Regions from separate parts of the Peribacillus sp. NPDC097264 genome, predicted to be linked through region 1. Evidence: riboswitches for the same ligand, from Rfam matches in the RefSeq annotation. Region 1 holds a riboswitch; each other region holds the start of a gene.

Region 1 (7,259 bases):
TTGAAGATATGATCCAATACTAACTCTGCCATGAACTATTCCTCCTCTTAAACTCCTAAATTCGTAATGATATTTATAGTCTACTCTATCAATACTGAAATAAATATGGGCACACTGCACAAAAGGGATAATTATCCTTTTTGCTCATTTAAGAGAATGAGGAGGTAGGCAGCCAAAGCATGCGGGAAATTCCGTACATCCAGTCCTGTTTTTTCAGCGAATTTATCTATCCTGTATTGCAGGCTGTTCCGATGGATATAAAGTTGTTTAGCTGCCGATGAGGCGTTGGAATTACATTCGATATACGTTTTAACCGTTTTGATCAATTCATGATCCTGCCGCGTCTTGCCAAGCAATTCATTGATGTACCATCTTTTATCCATGTCAGTACAGGCATTCATGAGTGCGTAGGGGATAATATTGGGTAATTCTGTCACCTTAACATCGGATAGATGGAGCAAAGAAAGTGTGAAACATTTTCTCTCTTGTATCAGATGGTGATGAAGGTCCGCATCGACAGGGTGAAATTGACCGGCATAGACCCTGATCTTCACGTAAAAGTCACTCTCGAGTGTAGATGAGATGGCGAGAAAATCATGCGTCGATAAGGGTTCATCCATGTCTGATTCAATTAAGGTTCCCGCCGTTCCATTCTCCCAGACCAGGATGGAATCGGATGGTACGAATGAGAGAATCGCTTCCTCGAAATGATCGTGTGAAAAATCCCCATGGGCCAGGTTAAAGTAGGTGAACCGGACATTCTCCCAGTTCGTTAGGGGCTGGGAGGCACGCGGCCCAAATAAAAAATCATTCCAAGTAGTTTGGGTAGTGGAGGTGTTTGGACTTTGGAGTGATGGAGTGTCAAAGAGTAGCGTAAGCAAACGGATTTCCTCCGCCGATATGTCTGAGCGGGGAATGCCAATTGTATGGCCGAATGGATCTTCCAACCAGAAATATGCCGAGATGTCCTGTGCATCTTTTTTATCTGAAAGGGAGTTTGGGAATGTATGTTTAAGCTTATTAAGCATCATGTTCACCTTCTTTCCATTCCATTATATCCAAAAAGGGCAAAGCGGAAAAGAAAACAATGACTGAATTCATAGGTATTGTTAATCAGTAAAGGCCTGCCCCAGACAGGAGCAGACCCATACTTGCTGTTTCCTTATTTCATCCAATCGGGTTTACCGAAGCCTTGGAACTTGTCATCAATCACTTTTTCAAATTCGGCACTTTCTACAACTGATTTAATATCTTTTGCAAATTGGGCGTCTTTATCCTTAGTGTTTACAGCCACGACATTGCGATACGTATCTGGCATGTTTTCTAATGCAAGAGCATCTTGAAGGTCCATTTTGGCGGCAATCGCAAAATTACCAGGAACGGCCGATAGGTCAACACTGTCCGTTGCACGAGGTAATTGTGCCGATTCCAGTGGTTCGAATTGAATGTTCTTCGGATTCTTTGTTACATCTTTCTCAGATATTCTTAATGGATCAACATCCGGATCCACTTCAATCAGGCCCTCATCCAATAAAACTTTAAGTGCACGGGAGAGGTTGACTGGGTCATTGGGAACGGCGATGGTCGCACCATCTTTAATATCGGCCAATGATTTGTATTCCGTGGAGTAAATGCCCATCGGTGCCGTTGGAACAATAATAAGGTCAGAGAGCTCTAAATCATGTTCCTTTGCGAAATTATCCATATACACTTTATGCTGAAAGAGGTTGGCATCGATCGAACCATTACCAAGTGATTTATTCGGCTGGATATAATCACTGAATTCGACGATGTCCACTTTGTAGCCAAGGTCTTCAAGTCCGGGTTGTATGGCCTCTATGACCATGTCGGCATAAGGGCCAGTCGTTGCCCCGATTTTTAATTCTTTTTTGTCCTCCGTTTTAGTTGTCGCATCGTCATTTCCGCAAGCTGACAACCCAAGGGCTAATGCACATATAGATAATAATGAAGTGATTTTTTTCATGAAAAATTCCTCCTTGTTTAATGTAGTGTCATCGTTAACATTCATGAATCTTATCGTTTGTTTACATAGTGAGAGGCCTTATCGCCTATCATTTGGATGATTTGGACAAGACAGATCAGAACGACCACCGTTGTGATCATGATCGTGTTGTCATAACGGTAATAGCCGAAACGAATCGCGAGGTCACCGATTCCTCCTCCGCCGATTGTTCCTGCCATAGCCGAGAAGCCGATGAGTGATATCGTCGTTAATGTCACGCCTTGGATGATTCCAGGCCTTGCTTCAGGAAGAAGCACATCCTTGATGATCATCCATGGGGAAGCGCCCACTGCAATGGCGGCTTCGATCACTCCCTTATCTATTTCCCTCAATGCAGATTCTACGATCCTAGCGAAAAAAGGAATGGCGGAGACTGATAGGGAAACGGAAGCCGCTAGCGGTCCAATCGTTGACCCGGTAAGGAATTCGGTTAAAGGAAGCAAAGCGACTAAAAGAATGATAAACGGAATCGAGCGGACTAGATTAACCACGAAACCGAGGGATCGATTCAACGTGATATTTTCAAAGAACAAATTCCTGGTCGTCGTAAACAGCAATACTCCTAGAGGCAGTCCAATCAGGAGGGCAACCGCAAGGGAAATTCCGACCATATAAATCGTTTCCAGAAAGGCTTTATTAAGGTCAGGTAAAATATTGATGATGGAATCAAGCAGTGACATGCTTTAACACCTCCACAGATTGGGTCCGGCTTATTATGTATTCAAGGGCTACTTGCACTTCTTCAGGCTCACCAATCAATTCGATGATCAAGATTCCTAGAGGGACATCCTGGATATATTCAATTTTCCCGTGCAGGATATTCCCTCTGACAGAATAGTTTTGTAGAGTATCCGAGAGAATCGATTCACCAGCGGTTTGCCCTTCAAATTGTATTTTGATAATCGTTCCTTTGTTTTCCCTTATAAGGTGGGGAGGAAGTTCAAAATCCAACACGCTGCTGATGAACTGCTTAGTCAGTTCTTGTTTGGGTTGGGAAAATATTTCATAAACAGGGCCATCTTCGATAATTCGTCCATCTTGCATGACGGAGACACGATGGCACAGTTCCTTGACCACTTCCATTTCATGGGTGATCAACACGATGGTGATGCCCAGTTCTTTATTGATCTTTTTCAACAACTGTAAGATCGACTTCGTAGTGGTTGGATCAAGGGCTGATGTCGCTTCATCACATAATAGGACGGTAGGGTCATTCGCTAAGGCCCGTGCAATGCCTACCCGCTGTTTTTGTCCGCCACTGAGTTGAGCCGGATAAACATCTTTTTTATCACGAAGGCCAACGATATCCAATAGTTCCAGCACGCGGTTAGTAATGACCTCCTTTGGTTGATGGGCGGCTTTCAAGGCGAAGGAGATATTGTCAAAAACCGTTTTGGAACTGACTAGGGAAAAATGCTGAAATATCATGCCGATTTTCTGGCGTTGTTTGCGAAGCTCCTGGCTTGATAAGGTTGTTAAGTCGACGCCATCGATGATGATGCTACCATTGGTCGGACGCTCAAGAAGATTCAGACAGCGAATCAATGAACTCTTTCCCGCGCCGCTATACCCGACAATCCCATAAACCTCTCCCGTTTGAATGGTTAAAGATACATTATCCACTCCGATAACTCGGGTATTCTTCGAGATATATTCCTTTCGAACTGAACGAATTTCAATCATGATGCTATCCTCCTTATACATAAAAAAGCTACCTCTATCATTCAGAAAGAGGCAGCGAAATTATATCCCGTCTTATCTTTCAGAATGGTATTTCATTCTGCAGGAAGGGGCACCATTCCCGATGTGGGGCGGTTGCCGGACGTCATAGGGCCTGGTCCCTCAGTCACTCTTGATAAGTTAATTACTATTTTAGTATTTTATTATTTTTTTAATATAATCTATATTATTTGTTAAATACAGTAATGTCAATTATTTTTTGAATTTTATCAAGATTATGAATCGAACGATCTACTTGCCCAGATTATAGTGGCCATTTGCTAAGTTACACGGAACGTCCCGGATCTTACATGGCCTGTCTGCGTAAGAATATGGACTTTGATCACTCCCATCATTAGAAAAAATATTATACTTGTAAAAAGTATGGAGAGATAATACATTTATTGTAAGTAAATTAGAAAATAAAGGATGATGAGTTTTTCCAAAAAAATGATTGGGGTGGAAAGTCATGCTGGAAATGAAAACGATAAATGATGTGGTTTGCGTAAAAGGGACACCGGAAGGAAACAAATCAGGCATGAGCGTGAATGTGTTCTTAACCGATGGCATGTTAGTTGATACGGGGGCAAAAATCTTGTTGAAGGAACTTACTCCATTCTTTGAAACCGCTGATTACGATATGGTTGCGCTGACGCATTATCATGAGGACCATACGGGTGGGGCCGCATGGATACAGGAACATAGGAACGTTCCCATCTATATTCATCCGATGTCCCTCGATATTTGTGCAAAGGATGCAGAATATCCCGATTACCGTAGAGTTTTTTGGGGAGATAGGGATGCCTTCAAGGCAGAACCATTAGGAGGGGTCGTCCATTCACGCACTCAAACATGGGAGCCAATCTTTACGCCAGGGCATTCGAGGGACCATATGGTTTACCTGAACCATAGTAATGGCATGCTGTTTTCGGGTGACCTGTTTGTAACGCCGAAAACGAAGCTAGTTTTAAGGGAAGAATCTATCCCGGTCATCATGGAATCCATCAAGAAACTGCTTCAGTATGATTTTAAAGAGGTCTTTTGCTGCCATGCCGGATATGTCCCGAACGGAAAGGAAATGTTTGAAAGAAAGCTCAGTTACTTGGAAAATCTGCGCGGTGAAATTCTGCGTTTGCATGATCAAGGATTGGAAGTCCATGAAATTCAGCAAAACGTGTTGCCTAATCGGTATCCGCTTATCGAGATATCCGGTCATGAATGGGATTCGGAGCATATCATTACATCGATCCTGAAAGAGAGTAGGGTGTATTCAGAGGACAGGAAGAAATGATGAATAAGAGGAAAGAGGATAGATAGGGCCCAAGAACAAGGCAGGAGTCTCATTGTAATCCTAGTGAAAATTTGATACAGTTAAACTGAAAAATAGTATTTCGTCTAGAAATGGGTGCAGATAAGAAAGTGTAGCTTATCTGCTTAAAAGGGAAGTCGGTTAGAATCCGACGCTGTCCCGCAACTGTAAATGAGAGCGATTCGAAGGAATGCCACTGTCTTTTTTGCAAGAAAAGATGGGAAGGTTCGAAAAGCGATGATCATGAGCCAGGAGACCTGCCCGTTTTTAGCACAACGCCAGAAACCTACGAGGATAGGGGGTGTTAAGTGCGAAAAATTAGCAAGAACATGCTTTCTTATTTTTGTAGAAAAATGGGGAATCATGGTCATTTTTGTTATGTTTCGTTTGCACTCTAACAACTTCTGAATGGGAAGTTGTTTTTTGTTTTTTACAAGTCCATATTGGACAACATTCAAAAAGAATCCTGTTAATTAGACAGGACAGCTATCATAGGGGGCCATATCATTGTTTGGTACAGTTGAGCATTTTACGGACTATTTAAAAGCGCAAATCATGCGTAACTTTTGTGTGGAAGAAATGATATCTTTAGATGATTGCCGAGCAAGCTTGATTGAGGAAATCCAGGTTCATGGCAAAAACGTAGAAGATAGGAAAGAATACGAAGCAAATCTTGAAAGAGCCTTTAGCCAAGTGAATCTAGAAATATTCGGCTATCAAGAAATCAAATAAAGAGCCGCCCATAAGGGAAGCCCTTGTTTTCAATCTTTATTGATGTTCGGTTCCGTTTCATCATGAAAGTCATGGGCTTCCTCAATGTTCAAGGTGTCCGCGGCTTCATAGACGTTTCCGCCAGCAAGTCCTTCATTGATGATACGATCGATATCGAGGTATACAGAATCCTTACCGTCATACTCGGTATCCTTCAGAAATGTAATCTTTTCTTTATCCAAATGAAATCCCTCCTTGGCTTTTTAATAGTGTTAGCCAAAGAGGGATTCTTTATTCTGTTTATTCGTACACGTGATACACCATTAAATCATGGATCATGCCCTTAAGTTTTTCTTCCTCTGATTCTTCAGGCGGATTGGTTAACCACTCGATGGACCCATCTTTATGATAGAGGGCTTGGACGGCCAATTTATTGAAGTAAAAGGAAATCTTCCAGCCAGGTAAATTCTTGTGCAGCGGCTTCCATTGAAAATGTGTAATCATATGTATAACCTCCATATCGCTGTTTCTCATTTCATTATAATGGAAAAAGCAGGATGGAGGTTATTTTCTTATGTGATTCGGAAAAGTTAATTCAATGAACAGGTTTTTTAAATGTAGTAGGCGGCTCGCTTCAATTTCCTCTTCATCAAATTGCATGGGTTTTGAATTGACTTCATAAATGAATAGAGCACCGGATGTATCTTCCCCGATATCAATGGAGAATTCCCCAAGAAAGCCAAACTTCCTGGAGAGGATGATTCCACATCTTTGCGCAATGTTCGCCAACTTCCTGTTTAACGGCCTCGTTTGTAGCTGCTGATAGGGAAAAAGCTTTCCCCCCCTTGGCGTATGGGTTGTGATTTCCTGGGTTTGCGACATCCTCACGCCCTTGCCGGTCACTTTATAAAACCCATTTTCATAATGAACAAGAATACGGTAATCGTATCGGTGTCCATTCAGTTTCTTTGGAATGACCGCTCGTTGGGCCAGATACCCCCTCTTTTTGAGCGACGCCTTATTGGCTTCCCAAAACGCGGAGAAATCAGGGTACAATTCCTGATGTTTCAGGCTATTGAATTGGAGGGTGCCATCAGGTTTTTCTAGCAGGGTGTAGATGCCCTTACCTTGGCTTCCTTTGCATGGTTTCAAATAAATATGTTTGTGGAAATGAAAGAAGTCCGCTAGTTGGGTAGGGTCGGATAGGTCTATGGTCGATGGAAGATGGCGGGCTAGAGATCCATCTTCCGTCAATGCTTCGTACATCAAGTACTTATCCAAAAAATGAGGGTTGAATAAAGTGATGCGATGTTCTTTAAAAAAGGAAAGGAGTTCTTGAAAACTTTCCGATGCTTCGAATCCCCTTTTGGGAATGCGATTATAAACGATATCGGGCAGTGGTAATTTTACCTCATTCCATGTGTTCGTTTGTGAAGAAAAGATGAAGCCTTTCATGTAGTTGGAAAGCAAGGATTCAACCGTGAATACATAGGCCAA
Region 2 (7,259 bases), on a different contig from region 1:
TGCCTTGGGTTGGACATATTGGTTCAACTGGTCCATGACTATAGCGGCCGAGTTAGCCGCATCGACCATCATCATGAAATTCTGGTTTCCGGATAGTCCATCACTATTGTGGAGTTTCTCATTTTTAGTGCTTATTTTTCTATTGAACTATCTCTCTGTCAAAGGCTATGGTGAAGGGGAATATTGGTTTTCTTTCATTAAAGTGACGGCCATCATCATTTTTATCATTGTCGGCTTACTCATGATTGTAGGCATTATGGGAGGGGAAGCGGTAGGCTTTAAAAATTTCACAGTGGACGATGCTCCTTTTCCAGGTGGTTTCATGGGGGTATTCATCGTTTTCATAGCAGCAGGTTTTTCTTTTCAGGGGACGGAAATCGTTGGTGTTGCAGCTGGGGAAAGTGAAAACCCAGCTAAAAATATACCGAAGGCCATTAAAAGCGTCTTCTGGAGGATTCTCCTTTTTTACATATTGGCGATTTTTGTGATAGGGCTGCTTATCCCTTATACGAATTCAAGTTTACAAGGCGAGAATGTTATGGTCAGCCCATTTACGCTCATATTTGAGAAAGCGGGAGTAGCCTTTGCGGCTTCCCTGATGAACGCCGTGATTTTAACTGCGGTATTATCTGCGGGGAATTCAAGCTTATATGCCTCTACCCGTATGTTATATTCGATGGCTAAAGCCGGGCAAGCACCCCGGATTTTTGCCAAACTGAACAAACGAGGGGTTCCAGTGGCGGGTATGATCTTAACATGTGCCATCGGAATGCTTGCCTTTTTGGCTTCCATATTCGGTGATGGCACCGTATATCTATGGCTAATGAACGCGATCGGGATAACGGGATTTATCTTCTGGCTGGGCATTTCCATAAGCCATTATCGCTTCCGTAAGGCATATGTGTTACAAGGGCATTCATTGGATAAGCTGCCGTACAAGGCTTTATGGTTTCCAATCGGGACGATATTTGCCATTACGATTGGAATGGTCGTCATCTTGGCTCAAAATATCCAAGCGTTCTTTTCGGACCATATCGATTGGGGAAGTGTGGTGGCGGCTTACTTAGGAATCCCTCTTTTTCTCGCCCTCTGGTTTGGGTATAAACTGATTAGGAAAACGAGATTCGTTAAGCTCGAAGAAGTGGAAATTAATTTTGATGAAAAGTATGACTGAAAACTTCCGGACCATGTTCACAGACATGGTTCCGGTTATTTTATTATTTTAAATTGAACATGTACCAATGTTAGTCGCATTGAATTGGATGTGAATGTTGTTTTGCAGGAAACGAAAGGGTGGAAGAAGAATGAGTATAAAAGATAGAAATCCCAACTGAGGAAGAATGCATCCATTTGGTAGAAAAGGAAGGTGCATGAACGATGACACTACTGACCAATCTGAAAGTGCTAGACTTTTCGACACTTTTGCCAGGGCCATTCGCTACGCTCATGCTTGCAGACTTAGGAGCGGAAGTGTTGAAGGTTGAACGGCCGGCCAAGGCTGATACATGGGGAGTCGATCAATATTTGAACCGTTCAAAAAAATCGGTTGCCCTTGATTTGAAACGGCAGGAGTCGATTGATGCCGTAAAGAATCTAGTGAAGGAATATGATATTGTCCTTGAACAGTTCCGGCCGGGTGTCATGGATCGGTTGGGGCTGGGATACGAAGAATTAAAACAAATCAATCCAAAGTTGATTTACTGTTCGCTTACTGGCTTTGGTCAGACTGGTCCCTACAAGAATCGTCCAGGTCATGATATCAACTATATTTCGATAGCGGGGTTGTCCGGTTACTCAGGTACGCAAAAAGGAGGACCTGCAAAAAATGGAACACAAATAGCCGACCTTGCAGGAGGCTCCATGCATGCTGTCATCGGGATTTTGTCGGCAGTCATCTTCCGGGAGCGGACGGGTGAAGGTCAGTTCATCGATATTAGCATGACCGATTGCAGCTTTGCTTTGAACGCGATATCTGCCCCCCTACATTTACAGGGTGGATTGGAGCTTGAACCGGAAAAGTTGGTATTGAATGGCGGAACATTTTATGATTTTTATGAAACGAAAGACGGCCGTTACTTCTCGGTTGGAAGCTTGGAGCCATCATTCCGTGAAGTGTTATGTGAAGCAATCGGACAGCCTGAACTGTTCGAGTTAAGCATGAAGCAAGATGCGGAAAGTAGCATCCAATTCAAAAGGATCATCAAGCATGCATTTCTTGAAAAGACATTTGAAGAATGGCAGGGCATATTCGAAGAGTTCGAGGCTTGTGTCGAACCGGTGCTGACTTTTTCTGAAGCGACCAATCACCCGCAACTGCAAGCGCGTGGCATGATAGTCGAAGTGCCCGATGGAGAAGGAAACATGCAGAGGCAGATGGCTTGTCCCATCAAAACATCGGTCTTCACTCCAGAGTATAAACATGTTGGGATGAAGCCGGGACAAAGTAATGATGAGGTCTTTGGCACTCTTGAATTGGAGCGATAGCAACGGATGGACCGGCAGATGATCTGCCGGTTTTTTGTGGGTTAAAGGGGGAGTCCCTTAAGACATGTGAATATTTACTAGTTATAACGTATCCACACCGGGTAAGAGAGTATCATCCTTCGAATAAGGACTTGTCTGTATACACCAAGCTCAAATAAGGAGGATGATTGGCATGTTCGGTTTGTCTGATATCACTAAATTTCTCTTTTCCTTTTTTCTGATTTTACCGGTTGTCACGCTCATTCATTTAGGTGGGCATCTATTCTTTGTCACGCTATTTGGCGGTACGGAGAAAAAAATCAAGATCGGATGTGGAGAAAAGGTTTTCTCCTTTTGCAATATAGAAGTGAGAAAATACTACTTTTGGAATGGGCATTGTGAGTTCAAGGGATTAAAATATGATAATAAGTTCACGAATAGTTTGATTTACTTAGGGGGAGCCCTCTTTAACCTAATTAGCATGTTGTTGATATATAGTTTGGTTTATCAGGGAATCTTGGAGAAGTCGGTCCTCTGGTACCAATTCATATATTTCTCTTTCTATATTATGTTCTTTTCCTTATTTCCGATGTATTTTTCCGATGGGTCGCCAAGTGATGGAAAGGCCGCAGAATTGACATTGAAGAACCAGCTCGATGATAAGGTGACAGATGATGTAGTGGGGAAGAAAGAGGATGAGGACGATCGATGTTGTTGAATAAAGGGACGAGCATAGGCTCGTCCCTTTTTGTTCTTATCCCCATACTTCTTTGGCGACATCCACAACGAATTTTAACTTTTCCCATTGCTGCTCTTCCGTTAGCTTGTTGCCAAGATGTGTGGAAGCGAATCCGCATTGAGGGCTTAAGCACAAGTGTTCATGTGGCACGAATTGTGCCGCTTCTTTAATACGTGATTTAACGGTTTCTTTATCTTCAAGTTCGCCATTCTTCGAAGTAACCACGCCAAGAACGACTTGTGCGCCGTCATTTGGAATGTGTTCTAATGGTTTAAAATCCCCTGAACGATGATCATCGTATTCCAAGAAAAATCCATCTACATTTTCCTTGGCCAATAGAGTTGGGGCGATACGGGCATAGCTGCCTTCAAAAGCCCAAGTCGATTGGTAATTTCCACGACAAAGGTGAGTCGTGACAACCAAATCCTCTGGTTTTCCCTCCAACGTCCCATTAATCACGCGCAATGCTAAATCGATTAATTGTTCCCTTGTATATTTCCCCTCTTTGAACTGGAAGTCCGGAGCGGAAAGCCTGGCTATGTATACATCATCTAATTGTAAATAACGTACACCGGCATCGTAAAAGGCTTGTAAAGCATCTTGGTAGGCTTTGATAATATCTTTTGCATAGTCTTCGATGTCAGGATAGATTTCTTCATTATGGACACCTACCGCAAATAATTGATTGGGACTAGGGATGGTTTGTTTCGCCACAGCCCGTCCGTCCACGATTTCATTAAACTCAATAAAGTCTTTAATAAAGGGGTGATCTGGGTTGAAAGAAATTTTTCCTGTATTCCGAACGTTATAACGTTCTGTTTCAATTCCATCAAAGGTGAGACCTTTTTCCGTGACATACCCTTCGATTCCATTTAAATGTTCCAAGAAGTCAAAGTGCCACCAGGTGCGTCTGAATTCCCCATCAGTCACTGCCTCTAAACCGATTTCTATTTGCTTATCGACGATACGCTTGATTTCCTTCGTTTCAACGTCGCGTAATTGTTCTGCGGTAATGATTCCTTCTTTCCGTTGCTTTCTTGCCAGATGTATACTTTCTGGTCTTAATAGACTTCCTACGTGGTCGGCTTTGAATGGAGCTTTCGTTAAAGTGATAGACATGGTAGATTCCTACTTTCCTTATTAAAATATAAAAACCTCTTCTTTAAAAAAGAAGAGGTATAATCAGCAATGCTTATATTCTCTTCTTATCTTCAAGTTGAACACTTCTGGAATTAGCACAGTACAGTAAAGTCTGTTGCTGAGGTATCAAAGGGCCAGTCCCTCCACCTCTCTGGATAAGAAAATGAACTATTCAATTAATTACGACTATACAGGTAGTATTAGTAAAGGTCAATAGAAAACAGATAATTTAGAATATAAGCGTTATTAGAAAGTAGTTTCTCTTAGTTTAAATACTTTTATACACTTTCGCGGTGAAGTATTAAAAAAATCCTTTGACTATTGTCAGAATATTTCTTATAATTGTGTACATTACAGCGAGATAGGGGATTATTCAGATGAGAGATTTTTTTAATAAATTATTAACGGGGATGAGCATAGGGATTGTCGTTTCATTAATTCCGAATGCTTTGTTAGGGGAAATACTTAAACTATTGATTCCACATTTTCCCGTGTTACAGCATATATTCGATATCACCGTTTTCGTGATGAGCTTGTTACCTGTCATGATTGGGGTGATGGTCGGGATTTCGTTCAAGCTACCATCCATTCAAACGGCCAGTATCGGGATCGCGGCCATGGTCGGAAGTGGTGCCATCCAGAAAACGGCTGACGGTTTATTTGCCCTTAATGGGATTGGCGTTGTAATCAATACCGGAATTACCGCGGCATTGACCGTATTGTTCCTGCAACTAATTGGCGACAGATTAAAGGCGTATGCGATTCTTTTGATGCCGACTTTAAGTATCTTGGTACCAGGAATGATTGGATACTTCATTCTGCCATACGTAAAATCCGCTACGGGACTATTAGGAGTCGGCATCGCTAACGTGACGTCCTTGCAGCCCATTTTGATGGGAGCCATTATTTCCGTTATCTTCTGTCTCATTATCTTATCTCCCATTTCAACGGTTGGGGTGGCGACGGTCATTATGCTCTCAGGTATAGGATCGGGTGCGGCCAACCTAGGAATCGTGGCAGCTGGTGTGGGCCTAGCCATTGCAAGCTACAAAGCGAATTCATTAGGGACGGCTTTAGCCCATGTGTTGGGTTCCCCTAAGATTCAAATGAGGAATTTCTTCATGAAACCGAAAATTGCGTTTCCCATGTTAATCACGTCAGCTATTCTTGGTGCGTTGGCAGGTTTGTTAAACATACAAGGGACCCCATATAGTGCTGGATTTGGTTTATCGGGATTGGTCGGTCCCTTGAACTACATGAAACTGGCGGAAGGCGGATGGATTTTCAGTAACATATCCATCATGGTCATCATTTTCTTCATTCTTCCGGTTGTGTTGAACCTTGTACTAATCTACGTTTTCTCAAAGAAATTAAAATGGATTAAAGCAGACGACTATACCTTGCATTTTGAATAATACGAGGGTAAATGAAAGAAGCAGCCAGGCAAAGGGACCTGGCTGCTTCTTTTGATGGTGCGGCTATTTTCAAAGGGAATGTACGTTTAGATCTAACAGCTGCGAATCCACTTACCTTCTTTACAGGTAAGGACATCGGTTGTTGACAATAGAAAGAGCCACAAACCGAAGCGTATCTGGACGGTTTGTGGCATCATTCTCACCCCGTCATGAGTTGGTGGATGGGGTGAAGGTCTCTGCGATATGAGAGGTGATTGGACCGTACTTTTCCTGTTCGCTAGCGGGATAGGTAATGATAAAGGTAGTGCCGACCTGATCATTAAAGTAGTATTTCTTATAGATAACGTTCCCATTTTCTTCGTAGGAAATGACATACCAATCGTCTGTAAGTCGCTGATAGGCGATTTCTTCTGTGATATTTTTCAAAGCATCTTCATAATACATTTCAATCGTTTCTTCATCGTTGATTACATTCGTATGGCTAGCAAAGGCGGTAATTTCAAATTCCTCATTATAGAACCTGGCTCCATCACCATTGGTTGGTGGGGTGTCCATATTTAAGCCTTTGGGATAGTACATGGAGAACCCATAACGGCCATTTTGATATAGTTGGTACGCAGTTTTTTGACCGTCGGCTTTTTCTACGGTTTTCTTATCTTCAGTTTTCTTTACTTTCTTTTCTTCTGGTTGCGTTTCTTCCTGGTCTTTCAGGGCAAGATCGACTTGTTCCGTAAGTTTAGTCAACTCGGATTGATAGCTTGATAGCAATTCATCCGACTCCAAGCTTTTTTCTAAAAGTCGTAATTTCTTTTGTGCTAAACTGTAATTTTCTTTTGCTATCAGTTCTTTCACCAGCTTCATCGTGTCTTCAAACGAAGAGGTTGTTTCCTGATCAGCAAGGACTTGTTCTTTTAGTTTTTTAGCTTCGGTCTGCAACGTGTTCAATGTACTTTTATTCGTAATGACGGCATTTAGAGATTCAAGGGAAGTATCAAATTCTTTTTCTTCATATGCAGTGACTGCAGTATCCATATGATTTGCCTGATCCAAATAAGCGGAGGCATCCTCATCTCCTTCTTTCTCCTTTAAGGCTAATTCGAATTGGATGGCTGCCTGATGATAATCCCGTTTTCCTAGATATTCGATTCCCTTATCCATAGCATCCTGATGGCTATCATTTGAACATGAAGCAAGGACGAATAAGCAGAGGAGGATAACGGTTAGTGAAAGGCCTTTTTTTATCATGTAATCTCCTATTCTATCGTACGGTATTTTAGTGCGAATTAATTTTACCAGAATTTGAACGCTGTGGGTGGTTTTGCAAGACGAATACAAAATTTAAATTATTTTGTTTGAGCGGTCATTCATCTGTCATCCCGAGTGGCATTTTTTTATTTAAAGGTGGTCAACTGTTAGAACAGAACAGATACTGATAAAATATGGTAAGAGGGAGTGAAGGGGCGGTAATGGGTCGTTCCGCAATTACCCAATTCGGAATAAGA
Region 3 (7,259 bases), on a different contig from region 1:
TATTTCCCTTCCACGTGAAGGCAAGCCAAACGAAACATTTGAAATCCCAAGAATCGTCAAACATTCAGGGAATTTTTCCTTGATTGCTTTAATTCCTTTTACTGTTTCCAATGCGGAGCCAATATATTGTTCATCTCCTGTACCGACTGGAAATACAAGCGGATCAAAAATCAAGTCACTTTTCTTTAGGCCGTATTTGTTTACAAGTAAATCCACTGAGCGAGTAGCTACTTCTATTTTTCGTTCGGCGTCTACCGCCATACCAATTTCATCAATCGTTCCTACTACGACAGCCGCACCGTATTGATGAATAAGTGGAACGATTTTTTCAAACCTTTCTTCACCATCTTCGAGATTGATTGAGTTTATGATGGACTTCCCTTGGGAATGTTTCAAGGCTTGTTCAAGAACGTCTTCATCAGTTGTATCGATGACTAAAGGGACCTTAACCTTTTTGACGACCTCTTCAATGAATTCTTTCATGTCACCGAACTCATCTCCATCAGGGTCTGCCAGACAGATATCAATGACATGCGCACCTTTCTTAACTTGTGCCCGGGCAATCTCCGCTGCTGGTTCGTATTTCTTAGCACGAATCAATTCCTTGAATTTACGAGATCCAATGACATTCGTTCGCTCTCCGACAAACAGGGGTCGCATTGAGTCGTCATAAATAAGCGGCTCGATGCCAGATACGGCATGACCATGTGCAGCCTCAGGTAATTTCCGTGGTTGAATATCTTTAAGTACTCTTGAGAGCTCTTTAATGTGTTCAGGAGTGGTACCACAACAGCCACCAATGATATTGACCCAGCCTTTTTCTGCAAATTGTTTCATTTTCTCGGCTAGGGAAGTGGGAGATTCATGGTAATGCCCCTCCTCATCAGGCAATCCTGCATTTGGATAACAGCTAATCGCATTGTCGGATAGATCTGCTAGAGTACGGATATGGTCAATCATAAACTCTGGGCCTGTCGCACAGTTCAAACCGACAGCCAGAGGGTTCATATGCTCTACCGATAAATAAAATGCCTCTATGGACTGACCGGCTAACGTCGTTCCCATCGGCTCGATTGTTCCTGAAATCATTATCGGTACTTCCTTGCCAGTTTTAGCGATGGCCGATCTAATTCCAGAAAAGGCCGCCTTTACATTGAGCATATCTTGACAGGTTTCCACGAGTAATAAGTCTACCCCACCGTCTATAAGGCCAAGTGCCTGTTCCTCATATGAATCGGTCAATATATCGAAAGTCGTTCCACCTGTAACAGATAAAGTTTTTGTCGTTGGTCCCATGGAACCCGCTACATACCTGGGCCAATTATCACTTGAATATTTTTCACATGCTTTTACGGCAAGCTCTGCCGATACTTTATTAAGTTCATATGCAAGCGTGCTTAATTGATATTCTTCCAGCACTAAGCTTGTGGCACCAAAGGTATTAGTCTCTATAATATCGGCACCTGCCGCTAAATATTTTTCATGGATGGTTTGAATGATTTCAGGACGGGTTAACGATAAATACTCATTACACCCTTCGTATTGTTCTCCACCGAAATCCTCGGCCGTTAAATCTTCAGCTTGAATCATGGTGCCCATTGCTCCATCAAGAAGAAGAATCTTTGATTGTAATTGCACGTTAATTTCCCTTTTACTCATGTCCTGCCACCTCAGATGTTTGTTTACGATCATGATCCTTAATATATGTAGTAAGTTCCGCTGTCATTTCATAGCGTAAGAAAGGCGTTATTAAGTAAATTCCCTTGAACCTCTCTTGGGCTGCGTCTACCAATTCCCTTGCTATATTTATAGCTTCAATCCTTGATTTTACTGGATCAGCTCCCGCTGAGGCCATTGCTTTCCGTACACTGTCAGGTAATTTAATCCCCGGTATTTCATTATGGATGAATTCGGCATTCCTCGTACTGGTAAGGGGCATTATCCCCATGAAAATCGGTGTTTCCAAATGTTTTGTCGCCTGATAGACTTCTTCTATTTGTTCTACTGAATAAACTGGCTGTGTCAAAAACGAATGAGCACCGCAAGCGATTTTCTTTTCCATTCTCTGAACAGCCTTATCGAGATATTTCACATTTGGATTAAAAGCTGCGGAAATCTTGAAATTAGCCCGTTTCCCTAGACTTTGTCCGGAATAGGAGTAGCCCTCATTGAATTGCTTAACCAGACTTATCAAATCGAATGAAGATAAATCATAGACAGACGTTGCCCCCGGGAAATCACCAATCTTAGAAGGATCACCAGTGATAACTAAAACTTCATCCAGCCCGACTGTATGCAACCCCATTAAATGGGATTGCAATCCAATAAGATTTCGGTCCCTGCACGTAATATGGACCATCGGATTCACCCCTAATTCAGCCTTTAATAAATTGGCTAAGGTCGAATTCGATATCCTTGGTGAAGCAAGTGAATTATCAGCTAAAGTAATGGAATCCACCCCAGCTTTTTTCAAGGCTTCAGCTCCTGCCATAAACGTTTCGATTCCTAACTTTTTCGGTGGATCAAGCTCAACTAGGATCGTTCTATCCGTTTTTGCCTTTTCATGAAGAGCTAATTCTTGTTTTTGGTTATTCACTTCAATAATTTCTATATGTCGAGCTTTCGTAATTTTTTCCTTGACTGGCGCTAAAGTGCCAATCATTTCGTTCACAGCTTGTATATGTAGTGGTGTCGTACCACAGCAACCCCCTATAATGGTTGCTCCTTGTTTTCGTAATTCGAGTGCACTTGAACCGAAATATTCTGGTTCCGCTTTATAGACCAGTCTCCCATCCACATAATCTGGAAGACTTGCATTAGGATAGATGGCAATCGACGCCTGCATAGGCAATTTCACTTCTTCCAGTGCCCTTATCATATGATGGGGGCCCAGACGACAATTCACCCCAACCACATCTGCACCTAGGTACTCTAGCTTTTGAAAAGCTTCATTCAAATGAAATCCATTTTGAAGATTTCCAAGTTCATGCATCGATACATTTGCAATAATCGGCAGGTCCGTTTCCTTTTTAGCAATTTGAAGTACCGTTTCAAGCTCTTCAAAATCATAGAATGTTTCAAGAAGAATTCCATCGGGATCTTCCAGAAGCAAACTGTATAATTGTTCTCGAAAACCCCGTTTTATTTCTTCTATACTTAAATCCGATTTACGTATACTACGCTGGGCCCCAATTGTACCAAAAACATAAGCCTTCCCTTTCGCTACTTGTTTAGCAATGCTGACTCCTTGGCGATTGATCCGACTGACTTCTTCCTCCAGCCCATACCGTTTCAATTTATTGAAATTGGCACCATATGTATTGGTTTGCAGAATATCTGCACCCGCTTCTAAATAGGCCCTATGTATAGACTCAATTTTATCAGTATTGGTGCAATTTATTTCCTCATAACATTGATCGATTCCATAGGAGTACAACAACGTACCCATCGCGCCGTCTCCAACTAGCATTCTTTCCTTCAATTCACTACGAAAATCCAATTAGTACACCCTCTCTTAAAAACACTATGGTTTTTGTCAGTTTCTATGAGTGTGAGAGTAAAGAAAAAAAACCTTCTCAAAGAAGAAGGCTTTTTTCGAAACATTCTCCTCATCTATCAAGCTCTGCTTGCTGGATTTAGCACCTTTGCCTAGGCTGGTTGCTGAGGTTTCATCGGGCCAGTCCCTTCACCTCTCTCGATAAGATTTATTAAGTTTAATTTTCTAAACATTTCAAAATTTATTTATATTTAATTTACATGAATCATCTGATAATTTCAAGAGTATATTTATCATTTTTTCATTTTCTTCAGACTTTTTAACGATACATCCTTTTAGAAAGCAAGGCTCCCCATTCTTCCGACAAGGATTCAATGGAAAGCAAGGACATTGCCCCCTCCTCCCCATCACGCTTATGAAGGATGACATCCGTTGCATAAAGTACCGTAACCTTATCTTGAAGCCGATCCAATAACACGATATCATCTTGTTGGCCAATTACCCCTTCTTGTATAACCCTAGCAAAATAGCCAGTTAGATTAGTGTCCATCACCAATTTCAAAAACTCTGGCTCTTTGTTAAAGTGGGAGATGGTCGAGCAAGGAATACGCCCCTGTGTAATCTGAATAACGGTCCCGCCAATGCTATAGATATCGCCTATAAACGTTTGACGTTCAGTCATTCCAGCAATCGTCAAATTCTCCCCAAATGCAGGGATGGAAAGCTGCTTATTGAATGTTCGATTCCATAAATCATAATGCTCAAAGGGATAAAAACATAGTGCACGGTCAGGCCCTCCATGGAACTTTCTGTTACCCACTCCATCCCTATCAATCCCTGATTTTGTTACGGTGATATAGTCGATGGCCTTCTTATCCATTGCCGTTTTGATCTTTACCCCCGAAAGCTCCTCCTCTTTTGGCATCCCAATTTGAAGAGACATGATTTTACGATTTTCCATTGGACATCTTCCATTTCTTTTAAATTTCCAGATTGCAATAAAGAAACATTCTTTATATTCAATCTATTCAATTATTTGATTATACCAAAAAAAAAGCAATAACCTCTTTACTAGGTATAAAATTCGATGTGAAAAGAGAATGATATAAAAATAATCCCTTTGTTTTAGTAATTTAGTTGCTATTTCCAAATTAATTATGATAGAATATGAACACAATATATAGTCGAAAAAGACAATCCGTCGCCTATATGTTGATTCACGATTAATTTCCTCATTGTCGCTCTTTAGGGGGCGAATTTTTTTGTCTCCTTTTAAAAAGGGTGGAAAACTGTAGATCCTTACTAATTATTTATACCTAACAAGTAACTACCAAATTGAACAGGAGATCTTCTTTTAATGAAAATTTATAGGTGCGATCATTACTTTCCTCACAGTACACCACTTTTTTGATAATTTTGGTGATTTTCTTATGCCTTCATTTTCCCCTTAGCTTCTATTTTTTCGCCCCTTATATTCCAGGTATCGTAACAGCCATGCCGATATCGTTAGCCAAGCAGCTCCGGCAACAAAACCTGCCACAACATCGCTCGGGTAATGCACCCCTAGATAAATGCGGCTCCATCCAATGACCAATGAAGCCAAAAAAGCCAAAAACCATATAATGCCGTTCATATATTTACTTTTGACGATTCGTAAACATACAACTGCAATGCTTCCGTAAACGATAACCGAAGCCATAGAGTGACCACTAGGAAAACTATATCCGGAAACGGATAATAATGGAGCGATATCGGGTCTTTCCCTTTGAAAAAGATATTTTAGCCCCCAATTAAATACCCCACCCATTGCTGAAGTGATTATTAAGTATAAAGCAAGCTGTTTTCTTCTGTATAAGGCCAAAATCAAGGCAAATATACCAATTAGTACGACTATCCATGTCACCGACCCAAAAAATGTGAGCGTAGTCACAAAGCTGATAAATTGTTCACTAAAGGGCACTTGGATGAAATTGATAAGGATTTTATCAAATTCGATTAACTCCCCTTCCTTCAGTTCTTCCACAATTTCAATAAAAATGAAAAAATAAACTAGGATTAAACCAGCCATCATGGCAATATAAAGAAGTTTTTTTGAAATATGTATGCTAAAAAAGTTATGCATTCTCGGACACCACCTTTTCCCTCATTTACCACACTACCTCTAGGATAAAACAAAAAAAGCCTAAGCGATATGACTTCGCTCAGGCTTTTTTTACGCTTGTTTCTTTTTAGGCTCCGCTCTTTTGCGTGTCGTCTTTTTCTTTACAACCATTTTCTCCGGCTTCGTCCTGTCAATGGACGCTTGTAAAGCTGCCATTAAATCCGTCACATTATTGGCCACGGGTTCTTTAGATTTTGCTGTAATGGTTTTCTCGCCAGTTTTCTTTGATTCAATCAATTCAAGCAAAGCTGTTCGATAATCATCTTTGTATTTAGTCGGATCAAACGTCGATGTCAACTGATCAATTAATAATATGGCCGTATCGATTTCTTTTTTTGCAATGGCATCATTAGCAGGAATATTAGGAACGTCGGTTGCAGAACGAACCTCATCAGGGTAATGAATGGTTTCCATCAACAATGTGTTATCCACGACCCGAAGGATAGCCATTTGTTCTTTGGAACGAATGATGATTTTAGCGAGACCAACCTTGCCTGACTCCAAGAGTGCTTCCCTCAAAAGAGAATAGGCTTTTGTACCGCCATCGTTTGGAGACATATAATAGCTTCGGTTGAAATAGATTGGATCAATTTCCTCTATTTTAACAAAATCAATGATTTCCACTGCCTTATCTTCATTTTGTTTTTTTAATTGCTCAAGTTCATTGTCTTCTAGGACAACAAACTTTCCTTTTGTATACTCAAACGCACGAACAATATCATCCTTGCCTACTTCTTTCTGGCAAACTGGACAAACCTTTTCATATTTTATCGGTGAATGGCATTCCTTATGCAAAGTTCGTAAGGATATATCCTTATCTTCCGTTGCCGCATGAAGCTTTATCGGGATATTCACCAAACCAAAAGAAATGCTGCCTTTCCATATTGTATGCAAATTCCTCACCTCATCGTTGATTAATTGATTCACTATTATTATCATTCCCATTTCTTTCAAAAAAATTATATCTCAACTCTTAAAATTAAGATTTTATGGGGAAAATACTAATAAACGCATTGAACGGAGGGAAAAATGTGGTAAAACCAATGTTGCCCACCTATCATCCAGAAGCTCCTTGTTCTAAGGAATGGATATATGAAGTCAAATATGATGGCTTTCGGGCCATTTTAACGATTGAAGAAAGTAAAGTGGCAAAGCTGACGAGCCGGAACGGAAAAGAGTTGCTGCCTCTTTTTCCGGAAATCGGTGAATTCCTAGAAACCTTGAACCTCGAAGGTATACTTCCCCTTCAACTAGATGGAGAACTAGTTTGGCTAACCAATGAAGCCAAGGCAGACTTTTCCGAGATACAGTGGCGTGGACGTTTGAGAAACCAAACATTGATATCCGAAGCTTCCACTCTCTCCCCATGCCGATTCATAGTGTTTGACTTACTAACCTTAAATGGAAAAGACATTACCAAACAAAACTTGTCGGAACGGAAAGCTATGTTGAAGGGCTTAGGAGAAAAACTTCATTTCCCAGAAAATCCTAGCCCCCATGAAGAAAGCCCGATCCAACTGATTGGAAACTATGATACTGCAAATGAAGCGATGAATAAGGTCATTCTCATGGACGGGGAAGGGATTGTAGCCAAGAACATCA

The links. Region 1 has a riboswitch for S-adenosylmethionine ahead of ACQKL0_RS12695 (methionine ABC transporter ATP-binding protein). Riboswitches for the same ligand answer to the same signal wherever they lie in the genome.
Region 2: another riboswitch for S-adenosylmethionine. It lies ahead of ACQKL0_RS00085 (5-methyltetrahydropteroyltriglutamate--homocysteine S-methyltransferase); the one in region 1 lies ahead of ACQKL0_RS12695 (methionine ABC transporter ATP-binding protein).
Region 3: another riboswitch for S-adenosylmethionine. It lies ahead of ACQKL0_RS17285 (bifunctional homocysteine S-methyltransferase/methylenetetrahydrofolate reductase); the one in region 1 lies ahead of ACQKL0_RS12695 (methionine ABC transporter ATP-binding protein).

The regions. Positions count from the first base shown of each region.
Region 1 is NZ_JBNNSR010000007.1:90,863-98,121, reverse strand. Features, by position in the region: gene ACQKL0_RS12715 (ABC transporter ATP-binding protein) at 1-32, opposite strand, end outside; gene ACQKL0_RS12710 (PucR family transcriptional regulator) at 132-1,028, opposite strand; gene ACQKL0_RS12705 (MetQ/NlpA family ABC transporter substrate-binding protein) at 1,163-1,984, opposite strand; gene ACQKL0_RS12700 (methionine ABC transporter permease) at 2,035-2,703, opposite strand; gene ACQKL0_RS12695 (methionine ABC transporter ATP-binding protein) at 2,690-3,706, opposite strand; SAM riboswitch class I at 3,776-3,885, opposite strand; gene ACQKL0_RS12690 (MBL fold metallo-hydrolase) at 4,212-5,033, shown strand; cobalamin riboswitch at 5,129-5,330, shown strand; gene ACQKL0_RS12685 (hypothetical protein) at 5,559-5,783, shown strand; gene ACQKL0_RS12680 (hypothetical protein) at 5,813-6,004, opposite strand; gene ACQKL0_RS12675 (YheE family protein) at 6,063-6,266, opposite strand; gene ACQKL0_RS12670 (YheC/YheD family protein) at 6,327-7,259, opposite strand, start outside.
Region 2 is NZ_JBNNSR010000001.1:11,896-19,154, reverse strand. Features, by position in the region: gene ACQKL0_RS00100 (amino acid permease) at 1-1,174, shown strand, start outside; gene ACQKL0_RS00095 (CaiB/BaiF CoA transferase family protein) at 1,378-2,484, shown strand; gene ACQKL0_RS00090 (hypothetical protein) at 2,657-3,181, shown strand; gene ACQKL0_RS00085 (5-methyltetrahydropteroyltriglutamate--homocysteine S-methyltransferase) at 3,218-4,321, opposite strand; SAM riboswitch class I at 4,405-4,504, opposite strand; gene ACQKL0_RS00080 (PTS transporter subunit IIC) at 4,720-5,757, shown strand; gene ACQKL0_RS00075 (hypothetical protein) at 5,769-5,903, shown strand; gene ACQKL0_RS00070 (hypothetical protein) at 5,965-7,002, opposite strand.
Region 3 is NZ_JBNNSR010000011.1:84,405-91,663, forward strand. Features, by position in the region: gene metH (methionine synthase) at 1-1,659, opposite strand, end outside; gene ACQKL0_RS17285 (bifunctional homocysteine S-methyltransferase/methylenetetrahydrofolate reductase) at 1,652-3,499, opposite strand; SAM riboswitch class I at 3,606-3,704, opposite strand; gene ACQKL0_RS17290 (MOSC domain-containing protein) at 3,816-4,457, opposite strand; gene ACQKL0_RS17295 (phosphatase PAP2 family protein) at 4,944-5,618, opposite strand; gene ACQKL0_RS17300 (Ku protein) at 5,709-6,551, opposite strand; gene ligD (DNA ligase D) at 6,689-7,259, shown strand, end outside.